DNA from 3 places in the Streptomyces sp. NPDC086519 genome. Region 1 is predicted to be linked to each of the others. Evidence: riboswitches for the same ligand, from Rfam matches in the RefSeq annotation. Region 1 holds a riboswitch; each other region holds the start of a gene.
The links. Region 1 has a riboswitch for thiamine pyrophosphate ahead of AB0P24_RS24895 (thiamine ABC transporter substrate-binding protein). Riboswitches for the same ligand answer to the same signal wherever they lie in the genome.
Positions count from the first base shown of each region.

Region 1 (6,341 bases):
CCACGAAGGGCACGCCGACCAGCGCCTGCGCCAGCGGGACGAGGATCCAGGACTGGCGCAGATCCAGCGGCGGCCTGTCGAGGGCGATCAGGAACCCGAATCCGACGGTCACGGCGGACACCCCGAGCGGCAGCATCAGCAGCGCGTCGAACCCCCGTACCAGCCGCCCCGCGTCCCGCCGGGCCAGCGCGGCGGCGGCGAGCCCGCCGATCACCACCGCGACGGCGGTGGCCGCGACCGCGTACTCCAGGGAGTTGGCCACCGACTCGATCGGCGCGACCAGGAAGGTCCCTCCGTCGGCGTCGCCCAGCGCCCGGTAGTACCCGAACCCCCCGTCCAGCGACCGCCGCACCAGCACGGCCAGCGGCAGCACGAGGAGTACGGCGACGGTGGCGAGGACCCCGCCGAGCAGCGCCCACTGCCCTGCGCCGCGCGGCCGGCGTGCCGTCACCGACGGGTCCACCAGCCGGAGCGCGCTCTCCCGCCGCCGTACCGTCCACGCGTGCACGGCCAGGATCGTGCCGACCGCGGCGAACTGCACGAGGGTGAGGACGGCCGCCGTGGAGAGGTCGAAGATCTCGGAGGTCTCCCGGTAGATCTCCACTTCGAGGGTGGAGAACGTCGGCCCGCCGAGGATCTGCACCACGCCGAAGGAGGTGAAGGTGAACAGGAACACCATCAGCGCGGCGGCGGCCACGGCGGGCGCGAGCGCGGGCAGGGTGACCTTCCGCCAGGCGGCCGCCGGGGAGGCGCCGAGCATCCGGGCGGCCTCCTCCTGCCGGGGGTCCAGCTGGGCCCACAGACCGCCCACGGTCCGTACCACGACCGCGTAGTTGAAGAAGACGTGCGCCAGCAGGATGGCCCAGACGGTGGTGTCGAGTCGTACCCCCCACAGCTCGTCCAGCAGCCCGCCCCGCCCGACGAGCGCGAGGAAGGCGGTCCCCACCACGACCGTCGGCAGCACGAAGGGGACCGTCACGACGGCCCGCAGCACCTGCCTGCCCGGGAAGTCGAGGCGGGCGAAGACATAGGCGGCGGGCAGCGCGACCAGGAGGGTGAGCGCGGTGGAGGCGAGCGCCTGCCAGGTGGTGAACCAGAGCACGTGCCGGATGTCGGACTGGCCGACGACCTCGGCGATCCTCCCGAACCGCCACACCCCGTCGGCCTTCAGCCCGCGCGCGACGATCGCCGCGACCGGCCAGGCGAAGAAGACGCCGAAGAACGCGACGGGCACGGCCATCAGACCGAGCCGCGCCGCGCTCCCCGAACGGCCCTTGCGGGGCGCTACTTCAGTACGAGTGACGTCCACGTCTTGACCCACTGGTCACGGTTGGCGGCGATCTTCACGGGCGCCATGGTCTCGGGGTCCTTCGCGGCGGGACCGTACTTCGTGAACTCGGCGGGCACGCTCGCCCCCTGGACCACCGGGTACACGAACATGTTCAACGGCATGTCCTCCTGGAACTCCCTGGAGACCAGGAAGTCGATGAGCGCCTTGCCGCCCTTGGTGTTCTGTGCGTTGCTCAGCAGCCCGGCGAACTCGATCTGCCGGAAGCAGGTACCGGTCGCGACCCCGGTGGGCGCGGTGCTGGGCTTCGGGTCACCGTAGATCACCTCGGCGGGCGGGGAGGAGGCGTACGACACCACGAGCGGCCGGTCTCCCTTGGCCTTCTTGCCGCCGGCCGAGCCGGAGAACTCCTCGTTGTAGGCCTGCTCCCAGCCGTCGACGACCTTGACGCCGTTGGCCCGGAGCTGCTTCCAGTAGTCCGGCCAACCGCTGTCCCCGTACCGGGCGGCGGACCCGAGCAGGAAGCCGAGCCCCGGTGAGGAGGTGGCCGCGTTCTCGGTGACGAGGAGGTTCTTGTACTGCGGCTTGACGAGATCGGCGTACGACGTCGGCGGGGTCAGCTTGTGCTCGCTGAAGTACGCCTTGTCGTAGTTGACGCAGATGTCGCCGTAGTCGATGGGCGTGACCCGGTGCCCGGCCGCGTCAAGCTGGTACGCCTTGCCGACCCGGTCGAGGCCCTTGGCCTCGTACGGCTGGAAGAGACCGTTGTCGAGCGCGCGGGAGAGCAGGGTGTTGTCGACGCCGAAGAACACGTCGCCCTGCGGGTTGTCCTTGGTCAGGATCGCCTTGTTGACGGCCTGTCCGGCGTCGCCGTCCTTGAGGACCTTCACCTGGTAGCCGGACTGCTTCTCGAAGTCCTGGAGCACGTTCTTGGAGACGGCCCACGAGTCGTGGCTGACCAGGGTGATGGTCTTGGAGCCGGCCTCGGTACCCGATGACGAGCACGCGGACAGCGTGACGAGACCGAGCCCGACGGCCACGGCCACGAAGGTCTTGGTGTGCACTGGTGTTTTCCTCCTGGGGCGGACCAGGAAGAGACGCGGCCCCACCCGGGAAACCCGGGCAGGGCGCAACAGCTTGAGTGATGACCGAACTTCCTACCCAGAATGACCTGGGCGAGGTTCAGAGGGTCTGCGGCCCGATTGCCGCACTCTCAGCGCTGTGGCGCTCCCCTGTCGGAATATGAAGATGTGTTGTACGGCCCTCAGATTACCTCTCGGTGGCCGCGAGCTGACCACAGGCGCCGTCGATCTCCTGGCCACGGGTGTCCCGGATCGTCACCGGCACACCGTGTGCCTCGATCGCCGCGACGAACGCCTTCTCGTCCTCCGGCCGCGAGGCGGTCCACTTCGAACCCGGCGTCGGGTTCAGCGGGATGAGATTGACGTGCACGGGCTTGCCCCTGAGCAGGCGGCCCAGCCGGTCGCCGCGCCACGCCTGGTCGTTGATGTCGCGGATGAGCGCGTACTCGATCGACAGCCGCCGTCCGCTCTTCTCGACGTACTCGAACCCGGCGTCGAGGACCTCGCGCACCTTCCACCGCGTGTTCACGGGCACGAGGGTGTCGCGCAGTTCGTCGTCGGGAGCGTGCAGGGAGATCGCGAGCCGGCACTTGAAGCCCTCGTCGGCGAACCGGTGGATGGCCGGGACCAGTCCGACGGTCGAGACGGTGATGCCGCGCTGCGAGAGGCCGAGCCCGTCCGGGGCGGGGTCGGTGAGCGCCCGGATGGCTCCGACGACCCGCTTGTAGTTGGCGAGCGGCTCGCCCATCCCCATGAAGACGATGTTCGACAGCCGCGCGGGCCCGCCGGGCACCTCGCCGTCCCTGAGCGCCCGCATCCCGTCGACGATCTGGTGGACGATCTCGGCGGTGGACAGGTTCCGGTCCAGCCCCGCCTGCCCGGTCGCGCAGAACGGGCAGTTCATCCCGCAGCCCGCCTGCGAGCTGATGCACATGGTCACCCGGTCCGGGTAGCGCATCAGCACCGACTCGACGAGCGTCCCGTCGAACAGCCGCCACAGCGTCTTGCGCGTCGTCCCCTCGTCGGTCGACAGATGCCGTACGACCGTCATCAGCTCGGGGAACAGCGCCTCCCGCAGCTTGTCCCGCGAGCCGGCCGGGATGTCCGTCCACTGCTCGGGGTCCGGCGCGTACCGCGCGAAGTAGTGCTGCGAGAGCTGCTTGGCACGAAACGGCTTCTCGCCGACCTCGGCCACCGCGTCCTTGCGCTCGGCGGGCGAGAGATCAGCGAGATGCCGCGGCGGCTTCTTGGCTCCGCGCGGCGCGACGAAAGTGAGTTCTCCGGGCTTGGGCATGGTGGTACCAGTGTCGCAGATCAATTCAGGTGGCCCGCGACCGTGAGTTCACGGGACCGCACAGGTCAGTGCCGAGGACCGCGTAGGTCAGTGCCAGGGAGCCCCCGCCCTGCGAAGGACGAGGGCTCCCCCACGACAGCTGTACGCCGGCCACTGCCGACGTACGTCCGAGTGGATCAGCCACTGCCCACGAACAACACCATCAGCAACCACACCACCGGAGCCGTCGGCAGCAACGAGTCCAGTCGGTCCATGATGCCCCCGTGGCCCGGCAGCAGCGTGCCCATGTCCTTGATGCCCAGGTCGCGCTTGATCATGGACTCGCCGAGGTCGCCGAGGGTGGCGCTGGCCGCGACCGCGAGGCCCAGCAGCAGGCCCTGCCACCAGGTGCCGTCGTCGATCAGGAACTGCATGCACAGCGCGCCCGCGACCATCGCGAACAGCACCGCGCCGACCAGGCCCTCGCGGGTCTTGCCGGGGCTGATGCGCGGGGCGAGCTTGTGGGTGCCGAAGCGCCAGCCGACCGCGTAGGCGCCGGTGTCGCTGACCACCGTGAGGAGCAGGAAGGTCAGCACCCGGAAGGGGCCGTCCTCGGCGGTGAGCATCATCGCGACGAACGTCGCCAGGAACGGGACGTAGAACGCCGCGAACAGGCCCGCGGTGACGTCCCTGAGATAGCCCTCCGGCGGTTCCGTCATCCGCCAGACCAGAACCGCGAGCCCGGTGAGCGCCAGGGCGACCCAGGCGCCCTCGGCACCCCGGGCGTAGCCGGCCACCACCATCGCCGCGCCGCCGAGTGCCAGCGGGACCAGCGGCGCCTTGATGCCCTTGCGCTCCTGAAGCCTGCTGGTCAGCTCCCACAGACCGACCACGACCGCGACCGCCACGACGCCGACGAAGACGGCCTTGACGACGAACAGGGACGCCACGATCACGACGCCGAGTCCGACGCCGACCCCTATGGCCGCGCCCAGGTCGCGTCCCGCGCTCTTCTTCTGCGGCGCGGGCGCCGGCTGGGGGGCGTCGGGCATGGGCTCCTGATTCTGCGGCGCCGCCGCGTACGGCAGAGGCTGCGCCGACGATGCGTCGTTGCGGAACGTCTCGTCTCGGAACAGAGGGCCGCTCAGCCGAGCGGCCCCCCGGTCGTCGTCCTGGTCCGAGCCGTACGCGGGTACGTCGTCGGGCACGACGGGCAGGGGGCGAGTCTGCTGCGCGCTCTGCGCATCGTACGTGGGACCCGTCGGGACGGCTCCCTGGACATGCCCCTGGTCATAGCCGTGGGTACGACCGGGGTCGTACCCCTGGCCGGGACTCTGGGCCGGACCGTGGACGTATCCCTGGGCGGGGCCGGGGCCGTACCCCTGACCGGTGTCCGGCCCGTGGCCGTGACCGTGGCCCTGACCGTGGTCGTACCCCTGGCCCATGCCCTGATCGGTCGGTCCCCAGTACCCGGCCGGTGTTCCGGCCTGCCCGGCGTGCGGCCCGGCGTGCGGCGGGGCTCCCCAGGATGAGTCGCTCATCAGACTTCGAGAAGCTCCGCTTCCTTGTGCTTGAGGAGCTCGTCCACCTGCGCGACGTACTTCGCGGTGGTGTCGTCGAGCTCCTTCTCGGCGCGGCGGCCCTCGTCCTCGCCGACCTCGCCGTCCTTGATCAGCTTGTCGATCGCGTCCTTGGCCTTGCGGCGCACGGAGCGGATGGACACCCTGGAGTCCTCCGCCTTGCCCTTGGCGACCTTGATGTAGTCGCGGCGGCGCTCCTCGGTGAGCTCGGGGAACACCACCCGGATGATGTTGCCGTCGTTGCTCGGGTTGACGCCCAGGTCCGAGTCGCGGATCGCCTGCTCGATGTTGCGCAGGGCCGTCTTGTCGAACGGGGTCACGACCGCCATGCGCGGTTCCGGCACGGAGAACGAGGCCAGCTGGTTGATCGGCGTCGGCGCGCCGTAGTAGTCGGCCACGATCTTGTTGAACATCGCCGGGTGCGCACGGCCGGTGCGGATCGCGGCGAAGTCCTCCTTGGCGACCACGACGGCCTTCTCCATCTTCTCCTCGGCTTCGAGGAGGGTCTCTTCGATCACCACTTGCTCCTGCGTGTCTTGAGTAAGGCCCGGCTGCGGTTCCGTTGCGGGGCGGCGGCCGGCTGCGTCGCGTCTTCTTTCCCCGACGCTTCCCGACCGGCATGACATTGTCCATCCCCCGGTCAGGGCGCGTCAGGCGGTGCCGGTCAGTCCCGGCTGCCGTGTTCACCCACCAGCGTGCCGATCTTCTCACCCTTGACGGCGCGCGCGATATTGCCCTCCGCAAGCAGCTCGAATACCAGGATCGGCAGCTTGTTGTCGCGGCAGAGCGTGATCGCGGTGGCGTCGGCGACCTTGAGCTCGCGGGTGATGACCTCGCCGTAGCCGAGGGAGTCGAACTTGACGGCGTCCGGGTTGGTCTTGGGGTCGGAGTCGTAGACCCCGTCCACACCGTTCTTGCCCATGAGCAGGGCCTCGGCGTCGATCTCCAGGGCGCGCTGGGCGGCGGTGGTGTCGGTGGAGAAGTACGGCATGCCCATACCGGCGCCGAAGATGACCACGCGGCCCTTCTCCAGGTGGCGGACGGCGCGCAGCGGGATGTACGGCTCGGCGACCTGCCCCATGGTGATCGCGGTCTGCACCCGGCTGTCGATGCCCTCC
Region 1 is NZ_JBFBJL010000026.1:117,493-123,833, reverse strand. Features, by position in the region: gene AB0P24_RS24900 (iron ABC transporter permease) at 1-1,240, opposite strand, end outside; gene AB0P24_RS24895 (thiamine ABC transporter substrate-binding protein) at 1,285-2,352, opposite strand; TPP riboswitch at 2,425-2,532, opposite strand; gene rlmN (23S rRNA (adenine(2503)-C(2))-methyltransferase RlmN) at 2,558-3,664, opposite strand; gene AB0P24_RS24885 (phosphatidate cytidylyltransferase) at 3,841-5,184, opposite strand; gene frr (ribosome recycling factor) at 5,184-5,741, opposite strand; gene pyrH (UMP kinase) at 5,888-6,341, opposite strand, start outside.

Region 2 (6,341 bases), on a different contig from region 1:
CTTGATGAGCCGGACGAGTTCGGCCGCGTAGGTCAGCCCTCGCGGGTGCGCCACCCACTCGCCCATCGGGTCGCCGGGCGGGTCGCCGCGCACCGCGAGCATGTTGCGGATCCCGGCGTCCGCGTACTGGCCGATGATGTTGCGCAGCTCGGCCAGCGAGTGGTCGACCGCGGTGAGGTGCGCGACCGGGGTGAGCGTGGTGTCGGCGACGATCTGCTCGGTCTCCTTGACCGTGCCCGCGCGGGTGGAGCCGCCCGCGCCGTAGGTCACGGAGACGAAGTCGGGGGCGACCGCCTCGACCCGCCGGAGCGCGCTCCACAGGTTCCGCTCACCCTTGGGGGTCTTCGGCGCCGAGAACTCGAACGAGTACGTGGTCTTGCCGGTGGCGAGCATGTCACGCACGGTGCGTGCGCGGTCAGTCCTGGTGGATGCGGTTCCGAGGGCCATACCCGCAGGTTAGTCAGGCGCGGACGGCCACCCAACCGAACTCGTGATATTTGCCCGAATTGTCGACCTCATGTCCGAATACTGGACAAGTTTCCGGACAGCGGCCCCCTGCCCGTCACCGCGAGCGCAGCCGCTTGGCGAACTCGGCCGCCGCCGCGCCCGGGTCGTCGGCCGCGGTGAGCGCGCGGACCACGACCACCCGGCGGGCGCCCGCGTCCAGCACCTGGTCGAGGTTGCCGAGGTCGATGCCGCCGATGGCGAACCAGGGGCGGTCGGTGCCCAGGGCGGCGGTGTACCGCACCAGGCCGAGGCCGGGGGCGGGGCGGCCGGGCTTGGTGGGGGTGGGCCAGCAGGGGCCGGTGCAGAAGTAGTCCACACCGTCCTGCACGGCGGCCGCGGCGGCCTCGGACTCGGCGTGCGTGGAGCGGCCGATCAGGACGTCCGGGCCGAGAATCGCACGGGCGGCCGACACCGGCAGGTCGCCCTGGCCGAGGTGGAGCACGTCGGCGCCGGCCGCGTGAGCCACGTCGGCGCGGTCGTTGACCGCGAGCAGCTTGCCGTGCCGGGCGCAGGCGTCGGCGACCACGGCGAGGTGCTCCAGCTCCTCGCCGGCCTCCATGCCCTTGTCGCGCAGCTGCACGATGTCGACACCGCCCGCCAGGACCGCGTCCAGGAACCCGGCGAGGTCGCCCTGCTCCTTACGGGCGTCCGTGCACAGGTAGAGCCGGGCATCGGCCAGCTGGGCGCGGGCGGTGTCGGGCATCGGTCTTCCCCCGTTGTGTCGGTACTGGTTGCCTCAGACGGCGAGCGCCTGGGCGCGGCGCTTCACCTCCGTGCCGCGATTCTCGCTGAGCGCCTGCGCGGGGGTGCCGGGCAGGGTGGCGTCCGCGGTGAAGAGCCACTCCAGCATCTCTTCGTCCGTGAAGCCGTCGTCCCGCAGGAGCGTCAGGGTCCCGGACAGGCCCTTGACGACCTTGTCCCCGTCGATGAAGGCGGCGGGGACGTGCAGCGCCCTGTTCTCACCGCGGCGGACGGCGATGAGCTGGCCCTCCTTGACCAGCTGCCGCACGCGCGTCACCTCGACGTCCATCATTTCCGCGATGTCGGGGAGGGTGAGCCAGGCGGGGACGAGGGCATCGATCTTTGCGTCAATCTCGGTCACGGGATCCAGGGTAGGCGTTCCTGCGGGGGGACCGCGATGGTAGGGCCGGGAGGGTCGTCGTTCGGGTGCACCGCCGTAGGGGCTGGTCGAGCCCACGCGGCGGAGCCGAACATGTCACAGCCCCGCGCCCCTTGGGGGCGCGTTTCCCTCGGGGCGCTCTCAGGCAGTCGTGGCGTTCTTGAGCGGATTCCCCGGGTCGGACAGGGCCTCGGCGTCCATTCGGGTGCCTGCCTCGATCAGGCGGCGGCCCTGGGCCAGGTCCCGGGGGCGGCCTACCGCCAACAGGGCTACCAGGCGGGTCTCGCGCAGCCAGCAGACGCTCCAGGACGGGCCGGCCGGGTCGCCGCGCCAGATCAGGCGGTCGGCCGCGGCGTGGTGGCCGGCGTACTGGACGAAGCGGCCGAACTGCTCGGACCAGAAGTACGGGACCGGGTCGTAGAGGGCGTCGGTCTCGCCGAGGATGTTGGCGGCGACCGTGCGCGGGCCCTGCAAGGCGTTGTCCCAGTGGTGGATGAGCAGGCGCTCGCCGTAGCGGCCGGACGGGAAGGAGGCGCAGTCGCCGACCGCGTAGACGTCGGGCGCGCTGGTGCGCAGGCGGTCGTCGGCGAGCACGTCGCGGTGCGCGCCCAGCTCGATGCCGGAGCCGGTCAGCCAGGCGGTGGCCGGGCGGGCGCCGATGCCGACCACGACGGCGCCCGCGGGCAGCCGGGAGCCGTCGTCGAGCACCACCGCGCCGGGCTCGATGTGCGCCACGCGCGCGTGGGTGCGCAGTGTGGTTCCGCTGTCCGCGTACCAGGCGGTCATCGGCGCGGCGACCTCGGCGGGGAGCGCTCCCGCGAGCGGGCGGTCGGCGGCCTCCACGACGGTCACCGCGCAGCCGGCCTCGCGGGCCGCGGTGGCGAACTCGGCGCCGATCCAGCCCGCACCGACGACCACGATGTCGTGCTGCCGGGCGAGCACGGGCCGCAGCCGCTCGGCGTCGTCCAGGGTGCGCAGGAGATGGACGCCGGGCACGCCCTCGGTGCCGGGCAGCGTGATCGGCTCGGCACCGGTGGCGAGGACCAGGACGTCGTACGGCACCGGTCCGGCCTCGGTGTCCAGCTCGTGGTCGGCGGTGCGCACGCCCAGCGCCTCGCGGCCCAGCACCAGCTCGATGCCGAGCGCCTCGAAGTCGACCTCGAAGGCGGACCCCTCCGACTTGCCGAGCAGCACGGCCTTGGAGAGCGGCGGCCGGTCGTACGGCTGGTGCGGCTCGGCGCCGATCATTGTGACGCTGCCGGTGAACCCCCGCTCGCGCAGGGCGACGGCGGTCTGCACCCCGGCCATGCCCGCGCCCACGACGACCACGCGCCGCGTCTGTGACGTGCCCCGTCGCTGTGTCTGCTCGCTCACCTGACCACCATAGACAAGAACGATAGACAACTGACGAAGAGTCAGTCAGGGGTCGGGGCGAGTGACCTGTTCCACAGCGCCGTCCGAGGCCGTCTTACGAGGGCGGAGCCGCGCGGGCTAGGGTGGCGGGGAAGCACACGCGGGAGCCCGGACGCACCGGGCTGAGAGGGAGGCTGGCGGCCTCCGACCGTACGAACCTGATCCGGGTCATGCCGGCGAAGGGAGGGGCTGGACGCCCATGTCCTCACGTACGTCCGACGTCCTCGTCATCGGGGGCGGCATCATCGGCCTGGTCACGGCCTGGCGAGCGGCTCAGCGCGGGCTCACCGTCGCCGTGGCCGACCCCGAGCCCGGCGGCGGGGCCGCGCAGGTCGCGGCCGGGATGCTGGCCGCGGTCACCGAACTGCACTACGGCGAGCAGACCCTGCTGGGGCTCAACCTGGCCTCCGCGCGCCGCTATCCCGGCTTCGCCGCCGAGCTGACCGAGCTCACCGGCCACGACCTCGGCTACCGGTGCTGCGGCACTCTCGCGGTGGCCCTGGACGCCGACGACCGGGCCCATCTGCGCGAGTTGCACGCCCTCCAGCAGCAGTCGGGCCTGGAGTCCGAGTGGCTGTCCGGGCGGGAGTGCCGGCGCCTTGAGCCGATGCTCGCGCCGGGCGTGCGCGGCGGGCTGCGGGTCGACGGCGACCACCAGATCGACCCGCGCCGGCTGGCGGGGGCGCTGGTGGCCGCGTGCGAGCGGGCCGGGGTGGTGTTCCACCGCGACTGGGCGGAGCGCCTGGAGGTGGTACGGGAGCGGGCCGCCGGTGTCCTCACCCGCGCGGGTGAGGCGCTGGGCGCGGACCAGGTGGTGCTCGCCGGCGGGAGCCTGAGCGGCGAGCTGGCGGGCGTGCCCGAGGACGTGCTGCCGCCGGTGCGGCCGGTGAAGGGGCAGGTGCTGCGGCTGACCGTGCCCGCGCGGTACGCGCCGTTCCTCAGCCGGACCGTACGGGCCGTGGTACGCGGCGGGAACGTCTACCTGGTGCCCCGGGAGAACGGCGAGCTGGTCGTCGGCGCGACCAGCGAGGAGCTCGGCTGGGACACCACGGTCACGGCGGGCGGTGTGTACGAGCTGCTGCGCGACGCGCACGAGCTGGTGCCCGGGATCACCGAGCTGCCCCTGACCGAGACCCGGGCCGGACTGCGCCCCGGCTCCCCCGACAACGCGCCGCTGCTCGGGCCGACCCGCCTCGACGGGCTGCTGCTGGCCACCGGCCACTACCGCAACGGGGTGCTGCTCACACCGGTCACCGGAGACGTGATGGCGGAGCTGCTGGCCGGCGGCGAACTGCCGCAGGAGGCCCGTCCGTTCACACCGGCACGGTTCGATCCCGTCCCCGCCGCACTCGTGGAGCAGACCGTATGAACACCTCCGTCACCATCTCCGTGAACGGGGAGCGCCGCCAGATCGCCCCGGGAACCGCTCTCGACACCCTTGTACGGTCCCTCACGGCCGCGCCGTCCGGGGTGGCCGCGGCCGTCAACGAGACCGTCGTACCGCGCGGGCAGTGGGCGGCCACCGGGCTCGCCGAAGGTGACCGCGTGGAAGTTCTCACCGCCGTGCAGGGAGGCTGAGCCATGGCCGACGACGCGTTCGTCCTCGGGGGTACGACCTTCTCCTCCCGGCTGATCATGGGGACCGGCGGTGCGCCCAGCCTGGAGGTGCTGGAGCGGGCGCTCGTCGCGTCCGGGACCGAACTGACCACGGTCGCGATGCGGCGGGTGGACCCGGGGGTACGGGGTTCGGTGCTGTCGGTCCTCGAACGGCTCGGGATCCGGGTGCTGCCGAACACGGCGGGGTGCTACACCGCCGGGGAGGCCGTGCTGACCGCCCGGCTGGCGCGGGAGGCGCTGGGGACCTCGCTGGTCAAGCTGGAGGTCATCGCCGACGAGCGGACGCTGCTGCCGGACCCGGTCGAGCTGCTGGAGGCGGCGCAGACGCTGGTGGACGACGGGTTCACGGTGCTGCCGTACACGAACGACGATCCGGTGCTGGCCCGCAAGCTGGAGGATGCGGGGTGCGCCGCGGTGATGCCGCTCGGGTCGCCGATCGGGTCGGGGCTCGGGATCCGCAACCCGCACAACTTCCAGCTGATCGTCGAGCACGCGCGCGTGCCGGTGATTCTGGACGCGGGAGCCGGTACGGCGTCGGACGTGGCGCTGGCGATGGAGCTGGGGTGTGCGGGGGTGATGCTGGCGTCGGCGGTGACGCGGGCGCAGGATCCCGAGCGGATGGCTCACGCCATGCGGGCCGGGGTGGAGGCGGGGCGGCTGGCCCGGCTGGCGGGCCGGATCCCGCGCAGGTATCTCGCGGAGGCGTCGTCTCCCGCGGCGGGCCTGGCCGTGCTGGACCCCGAGCGCCCCGCGTTCTGAGCGCCGGCCCGCTCCCGTCTCGCCTCCCATCCACGCACCGCCCGAAACCGTCTGCCGGGAAGCGGGGCTCTCCCGTGGGGGCCGAGCGTCGTCGGCGGCTGCGGGAAAGGGGAGAAGGCATGCCCGGGGCGGGCGTCGTCGGCGGCTGCGGGTGGGCAGGTGCATATTTCAGCCGGGTGTGAAGCGTCACAGGTGCGCTGCAGTCCCCCGGGGTAAGCGGTCTCACCTGTGGGGTGCCGGCCGGTGCTCGTACACTCGCCGGGTGGATACGACCCTTCAGGACCCCCTTGTCGGGCAGGTGCTCGACGGCCGTTATCGCGTCGATGCGCGGATCGCCGTCGGCGGGATGGCCACGGTGTACCGGGCCCTGGACGTCCGGCTGGACCGCGTCCTCGCGCTCAAGGTGATGCACCCGGCGCTCGCCGCCGACGCGTCCTTCGTCGAGAGGTTCATCCGGGAGGCCAAGTCGGTCGCCCGGCTGGCCCATCCCAATGTCGTCCAGGTCTTCGACCAGGGGGCCGACCGGTCGTATGTGTATCTCGCCATGGAGTACGTGGCCGGGTGCACCCTGCGTGACGTGCTGCGCGAGCGTGGTGCGCTGCGGCCGCGGGCCGCGCTGGACATCCTGGAGCCGGTGCTGGCCGCGCTGGGCGCCGCGCACCGCGCCGGGTTCGTGCACCGGGACATGAAGCCCGAGAACGTGTTGATAGGGGACGACGGGCGGGTCAAGGTCGCGGACTTCGGGCTGGTGCGGTCCGTGGACTCCGTGACCAGCACGACCGGCGCCGTCCTCGGCACCGTGTCGTACCTCGCGCCCGAGCAGGTCGAGAGCGGGGCCGCCGATCCGCGCGTCGACGTGTACGCGTGCGGTGTCGTGCTGTACGAGATGCTCACCGGGCAGAAGCCGCACGACGCGGACTCGCCC
Region 2 is NZ_JBFBJL010000016.1:31,810-38,150, reverse strand. Features, by position in the region: gene metF (methylenetetrahydrofolate reductase [NAD(P)H]) at 1-447, opposite strand, end outside; gene thiE (thiamine phosphate synthase) at 563-1,210, opposite strand; gene AB0P24_RS17170 (Rv2175c family DNA-binding protein) at 1,244-1,609, opposite strand; gene AB0P24_RS17165 (FAD-dependent oxidoreductase) at 1,769-3,001, opposite strand; TPP riboswitch at 3,131-3,242, shown strand; gene thiO (glycine oxidase ThiO) at 3,240-4,409, shown strand; gene thiS (sulfur carrier protein ThiS) at 4,406-4,618, shown strand; gene AB0P24_RS17150 (thiazole synthase) at 4,622-5,416, shown strand; gene pknB (Stk1 family PASTA domain-containing Ser/Thr kinase) at 5,679-6,341, shown strand, end outside.
Region 2: it holds a riboswitch for thiamine pyrophosphate, as region 1 does, so the genes downstream of both, thiO (glycine oxidase ThiO) here and AB0P24_RS24895 (thiamine ABC transporter substrate-binding protein) in region 1, are expected to answer to the same signal.

Region 3 (6,341 bases), on a different contig from region 1:
ACATGGACCGGCTCCAGGACCACCACCTCCAGTGGATGGCGCGCCTGGACGCCGTCGAGGCAGTCGACGGCTACCTGCTGGTCCACTCGGACACCACCGCCTACCTCGACTACGGCGACTCGATCGAGGCGGTCAACGACACGGTCCGCGAGACCATCACGCGTAATGACGCGGACGAAGTCTGGGATCTGTTCCGTAAATTCACCAAGCGCTTCTCCTTCCGCGACGAGGGGGGTGCAGACGCCGTCCGTTCCCTTCTCGATACGTACGGCGGTACCCGTATCGTTCACGGACACAGCCCCATTCCCTATCTGCTGGGCGAAGTCGGCTCCGAGGACGGCGAAGAGGGCACCGGCCCGGTTGTGGAGGGGCCGCACATCTACGCCGACGGGCTGGCCATCGCCATGGACGGCGGCGTGACCATGGCCGGAAAGCTGCTGGTGAGGCAACTTCCACTGGACACCTGAGCGTTCGCCGGGCTGTTCCGTCCTCCCGACGTCACACGCGGGCCACCCCCAATTTCCGGCAACCCCCTGTCACCGCGTGCCGTAACGGCTCTACCATCGGTTTATCCGTAGCAGGCTCCCCTCCGTTTCTGCCCGACGGCTCGCCGGCGTGCGAGCCACCAGCCCTACGGAGCATCGGGGGATGCACATGAACAGCGTTCCGCAGCACCTGCACAGCGAGGACCGCCAGGAATACGAGCGGATCCTCGATGAGGCGCTGCGCTCCGCCCAGTACCGTCCCGAACTGGCCGGTATAGGCCGGCGTTTGAACACCGAACAGCTGCGCACCATGGCGCTCAACGCCACCACACTGATCACGGCGGCCGCGGCGACCGAGTACCAGCACTATGTGAAGGTCCGCGAGGAACTGCGCAATCCGGCGCGGTCCACCCCGGCCACCGTCCAGGACTACGGCTCCGCGGAGCCGGGCCCGGGCGGCGCGATGGGGCTCGCCACCACCCTCGGCGAGGCCGCCGAGACCACCGGCGCCGGAGGCTTCGCCCTCGCCCTGGTCCTGGCGCCCGTCCTCGCCGGCACCGCCGCGGCGATCTTCCTGCTCGTCGGCTACGTCCTGAAGATGCTGGACCCGGCCCCGGCGTTCGCCCAGACCATGCTCACCGCGGGCTGGGTGTTCGGCGCCGTGACCGCGGCCACCATTGTCATGGCCGGCGCGGGACTGCTGCTCACCGCACTGCGCAACAGCCCCTCGCTGGAGGCCGGAGCCTACGGCGAACCCGGCGGGGAGGTGGCCAGGGCCCGGGAGGCCTGGCGGGACGCCCTGCTGGAGCGCGGCATCCTGCCCTTCCTGCGGGAAGCGCTGGCCGCCGACACCGGCGCGGCCGGACTGCGCAGGACCGCTCCGTCGGGCCCGGCGGGCCGGATGCCGCGTCTCGGTTACGACCGCCCCGGCTTCAGCACCGACGACGGCGCCGCCCCCGCCCCCCGCCCGAGCTTCACCAGCCCGGACTACACCAGCCCGGACTTCGGAGGCCCGGAACACCAGCCGGAATAACCGGCCCGCGCCCCCGGCCTGGGGGCGCAGGCCGGACACCCGGTCTACGAGGCCACGCCGGGGGCTGACGGGCGGCGCACCCGTCGAACTCCTGCCGTACCGCCCCCATGGCGCCACGTTCGCCTGCGACCAGTCGGTGATGCGCTGCACGAGCCCGACCGCCTCCCGCTCCAGCCCGGTCAGCCGGTACTCCACCCGCGGCCGCACCGTCGGCTACACCATGCGGGTCAGCGGTTTCTCCCGCTTCAGCGCGCGGGGTCTGCGTCAGCCGTCAGCCCCTTCGACGCCGCGCCGTCCAGACTTCGAGCCGGTCCGGATCCCGCAGGATCGGCCCGCCGTGAGCGCACTCGGCCTGCACCCACCCGCACCGGCCGCGTACGGCCTGGACCACGGCCTGGACCCACGGCGGGGCCTGGCACGCCCGACAGCCAGGGCACGTGCCGGAACCCGCTTCCCTGGGCTCCGGCACGCTCCCGGGCCCCCGGTCAGTCCGCGATCGGCAGGTAGACCCGGTTTCCGCTCGCCGCGAACTCCTTCGACTTCTGGAGCATGCCCTCCGCGACCTCCTCAGGAGACGCTCCGTCAGCCGCCGCACCACCGAACCGCGCCGTGATGCTTTGACTGATCTTCATCGAGCAGAACTTCGGGCCGCACATCGAACAGAAGTGGGCCGTCTTCGCCGGCTCCGCCGGAAGCGTCTCGTCGTGGAACTCACGGGCCGTGTCCGGGTCCAGGGCGAGGTTGAACTGGTCCTCCCACCGGAACTCGAAGCGGGCGTCGGAGAGCGCGTCGTCCCACTCCTGCGCGCCCGGGTGGCCCTTGGCGAGGTCGGCCGCGTGCGCGGCGATCTTGTAGGTGATGACGCCGGTCTTGACGTCGTCCCGGTTGGGCAGGCCCAGGTGCTCCTTGGGGGTGACGTAGCAGAGCATCGCCGTGCCCCACCAGGCGATCATCGCGGCGCCGATGCCGGAGGTGATGTGGTCGTACGCCGGTGCGACGTCCGTGGTCAGCGGGCCGAGCGTATAGAACGGAGCTTCATCGCAGATCTCCTGCTGAAGGTCGATGTTCTCCTTGATCTTGTGCATCGGGACATGGCCCGGGCCTTCGATCATGGTCTGTACATTGAAACGCCTGGCGATCCGGTTGAGTTCCCCGAGCGTGCGCAGTTCCGCGAACTGTGCTTCGTCGTTGGCGTCCGCGACGGAGCCGGGGCGCAGACCGTCGCCCAGGGAGTACGTGACGTCGTAGGCGGCGAGGATCTCGCAGAGTTCCTCGAAGTTCTCGTACAGGAACGACTCCTTGTGGTGCGCGAGGCACCAGGCCGCCATGATCGAGCCGCCGCGCGAGACGATGCCGGTCTTGCGGTTGGCGGTGAGCGGCACGTACGGCAGGCGCACGCCCGCGTGCACGGTCATGTAGTCGACGCCCTGCTCGGCCTGTTCGACGACCGTGTCCTTGTAGATCTCCCAGGTCAGTTCCTCGGCCCTGCCGTCGACCTTCTCCAGGGCCTGGTAGAGCGGCACCGTGCCGATGGGGACGGGGGAGTTGCGCAGCACCCACTCGCGGGTGGTGTGGATGTTGCGGCCGGTGGAGAGGTCCATGACGGTGTCGGCGCCCCAGCGGGTCGCCCAGGTCATCTTCTCGACCTCCTCTTCGATGGAGGAAGTGACCGCGGAGTTGCCGATGTTGGCGTTGACCTTCACCAGGAACCGCTTGCCGATGATCATCGGCTCGATCTCCGGGTGGTTGACGTTGGCGGGCAGTACGGCCCTGCCCGCCGCGATCTCTTCGCGGACCACCTCGGGAGAAACGTTCTCGCGGATGGCCACGTACTCCATCTCCGGGGTGATCTCGCCCCGGCGGGCGTACGCGAGCTGCGTCACCGCCTCGCCGTCCCGGCCGCGCCGCGGCTGGCGTGGGCGGCCCGGGAAGACCGCGTCCAGGTTGCGCAGGCCTCCGCGCGGCGAGGTGTGCTTGATTCCGTCGTCCTCGGGACGGACGGGCCGGCCCACGTACTCCGCGGTGTCGCCGCGGGCGATGATCCAGTTCTCCCGCAGCGGCGGCAGGCCCCTGCGGACGTCGGTCTCGACGAGCGGATCGGTGTACGGGCCTGAGGTGTCGTAGAGCGTGACCGACCGCCCGTTGGTGAGGTGCACCTGACGGACCGGCACCCGCAGATCGGGGCGGGAGCCCTCGACATACCCCTTGTGCCAGCCGATGGACTTCCCGACCCCCCGGGACGGTTCGCCCGCAATGGGCTGTTCGTCCCGACTGGAGGCAGGCGTGCGTGCGTCCTTGTTGGTCATGAGACCTACTCCCTACGCCGGCATTACCCGGTAACAGGTTCGGCGGTCGACGCAGCGGCTTCCGTCGGGCGGCGTTTCCTGTGAAACATCACTCGTTCCACGTGAAACATCGCGAATACGGAGGTCAGCGCCCTCTCAGCCCGGTGCTCCGAGCTCCCGCGTGTGCAAAGGTGCCTCCACGCTAGCGTCAATTCGGGCGCGGTGAACAGAGGGCCCCTGCCGTTCTTGCGATGATCGGGCGGTGACCTCGACACAGCAGCACCCTCCGCCCCCCGAGCCGCGGCACGGCAACGGCGCCTCGCCGGGCGGCGGACCCGGCCAGGGGGGCCATGGTGCCGGTGACGGCCACATCCACGGGCAGGGCGGGCGGTACGACCACGAACACACTGCCGGGCACGCCCACCATGACGAAAACGGCCACCCCCACGGCCCCGGCCGGCCCCATGACCGCTCGGCCCACGGCCAGGCCCCAGGTCATTCGCACGGACACAGCCACAGCCATGGCCCCGCCGCACCCGTCTCGAAGCATCTGCGCAAGGTCATCGCGGCGATCCTCATCCCCTTCACCGCCGCGGTCGTGGTCGGTCTGGTGGTGCTGTGGCCCGGCGGTGCTCCGCCGCACGAGCGCACGGGGGTCGGCTTCGACCGCCAGACACAGGCGGCTACGGTCACCAAGGTCGTCTCGGTCAGCTGCAAGTCGGTCAACGCCTCCGGAAGCGGCTCGATCGGCGACACCTCCACCGCCGACGGCACCTCCTCGAAGCAGGAGGACGGTGGCAGCTGCAAGAAGGCCACGGTCCGGGTCGACGCCGGCAAGGACAAGGGCCGTACGTTCACCGAGATCGTGCAGCCCGACCAGTCGCGGCAGTTGCACGAGGGCGAGAAGGTCGTGGCCGCGTACGAGCCCTCCGCGCCCAAGGATCTGCAGTACTCGGTCACCGACGTGAACCGGAAGTTCCCGATGGCCCTGCTGGCCGGGATCTTCGCGCTCGCCGTCGTGGTGGTGGGCCGGCTGCGCGGTGTGATGGCGCTGGTCGCGCTGGCCGTCAGCTTCCTGGTGCTGACCCTGTTCATCCTGCCGGCGGTCCTGCAGGGCTCGAATCCGCTGCTGGTGGCGGTGGTCGGGTCGAGCGCCATCATGCTGATCGCCCTGTACATGTGCCACGGGCTGTCCGCCCGGACCTCGGTCGCGGTGCTCGGCACGCTGGTCTCGCTGTGCCTGATCGGCCTGCTCGGCTCGGAGTTCATCGACTGGGCCGCGCTCACCGGCAACACCGACGACAGCACCGGCCTGATCCACGGCCTGTATCCGTCGATCGACATGAGCGGTCTGCTGCTGGCCGGTGTCATCATCGGCTCGCTGGGTGTCCTGGACGACGTGACGGTGACCCAGACCTCGGCCGTCTGGGAACTGCACGAAGCCAACCCGACGATGGGCTGGCGCGGGCTGTACCGGGCGGGCATCCGCATCGGCCGCGACCACATCGCCTCCGTCGTCAACACCCTCGTCCTGGCCTACGCGGGCGCCGCGCTGCCGCTGCTGCTGCTCTTCTCGATCGCGCAGAGCAGTGTGGCCGCGGTCGCCAACAGCGAACTGGTCGCCGAGGAGATCGTGCGCACGCTGGTCGGCTCGATCGGCCTGGTCGCCTCGGTGCCGGTCACCACGCTGCTCGCGGCCCTGGTGGTGTCGGCCGACCGGCCGGGCACGGAGACGTCCGCGGCCATGGAGGCCGCGTCAGCCGGGGCGACCGCGCCGGCCTCGGCGCGCGGTGGACGGGGGCGGCGCCGGAAGCGGTGAGGCACGGACGGCGCGGGTGAGGCACGGACGGCGCGGGTGAGACGCCAACGGCGCGGGTGACGAGACGAGCCGTCGGCGTCACCGGACCGCAGGCAGGTCTCGCGGACGCGCAGAAGCGTTCCTGCGCGTCCCCACGCGTCTCGGCGGAGCGGTGCGCGCCCCGTGCCGTAACGCTTCAGCCGGCGCTCTGTTCCTCGGCCAGGATGCGGTCCAGAGCCTCGTCCAGGTGGGCGTCGAAGTCGGCGAGGGAGCCCTCCTGACCGAGCGGCACCAGCTTGTCCGTACGGTCGAGGAAAGCCACCAGCGGCGGCGCGGAGGACCGGAACATCGCCTGGTCGCCGCCGACCTGAAGCCGGATCAGCACCTCGCCCAGCACCTCGGAGTCGGCGGGCGCGATGTGCACATCTCCCTCGCCGCACGGCCGCCCCACCCCGTCGATGAGGAGCTCCCGGCCGAAGGCCCAGGTCACCGGCGCGTCCCCGGGCAGGTGGAAGGTGAGCCGGACGGCATAGGGATCACAGGTCTCGTAGCGCAACTCCACGGGGATGCGGAAGGAGAGCTCCTCCGAGACGAGAAAGCTCATCATGACTTCTGCTTGTACGGACTCGCGCATTGCCTACCCCGTCATATGACACCGACTGGCCGGGATTTATCCCTTGATGGTGGTCAAATCTTGCTGAAAGTACACAGCAGATCACAAGGAGTGAGTTTTCAGATAC
Region 3 is NZ_JBFBJL010000036.1:57,017-63,357, forward strand. Features, by position in the region: gene AB0P24_RS29735 (metallophosphoesterase) at 1-467, shown strand, start outside; gene AB0P24_RS29740 (hypothetical protein) at 649-1,518, shown strand; gene thiC (phosphomethylpyrimidine synthase ThiC) at 2,004-3,824, opposite strand; TPP riboswitch at 3,817-3,994, opposite strand; gene AB0P24_RS29750 (YibE/F family protein) at 4,066-5,622, shown strand; gene AB0P24_RS29755 (SsgA family sporulation/cell division regulator) at 5,798-6,235, opposite strand; gene AB0P24_RS29760 (helix-turn-helix domain-containing protein) at 6,334-6,341, opposite strand, start outside.
Region 3: it holds a riboswitch for thiamine pyrophosphate, as region 1 does, so the genes downstream of both, thiC (phosphomethylpyrimidine synthase ThiC) here and AB0P24_RS24895 (thiamine ABC transporter substrate-binding protein) in region 1, are expected to answer to the same signal.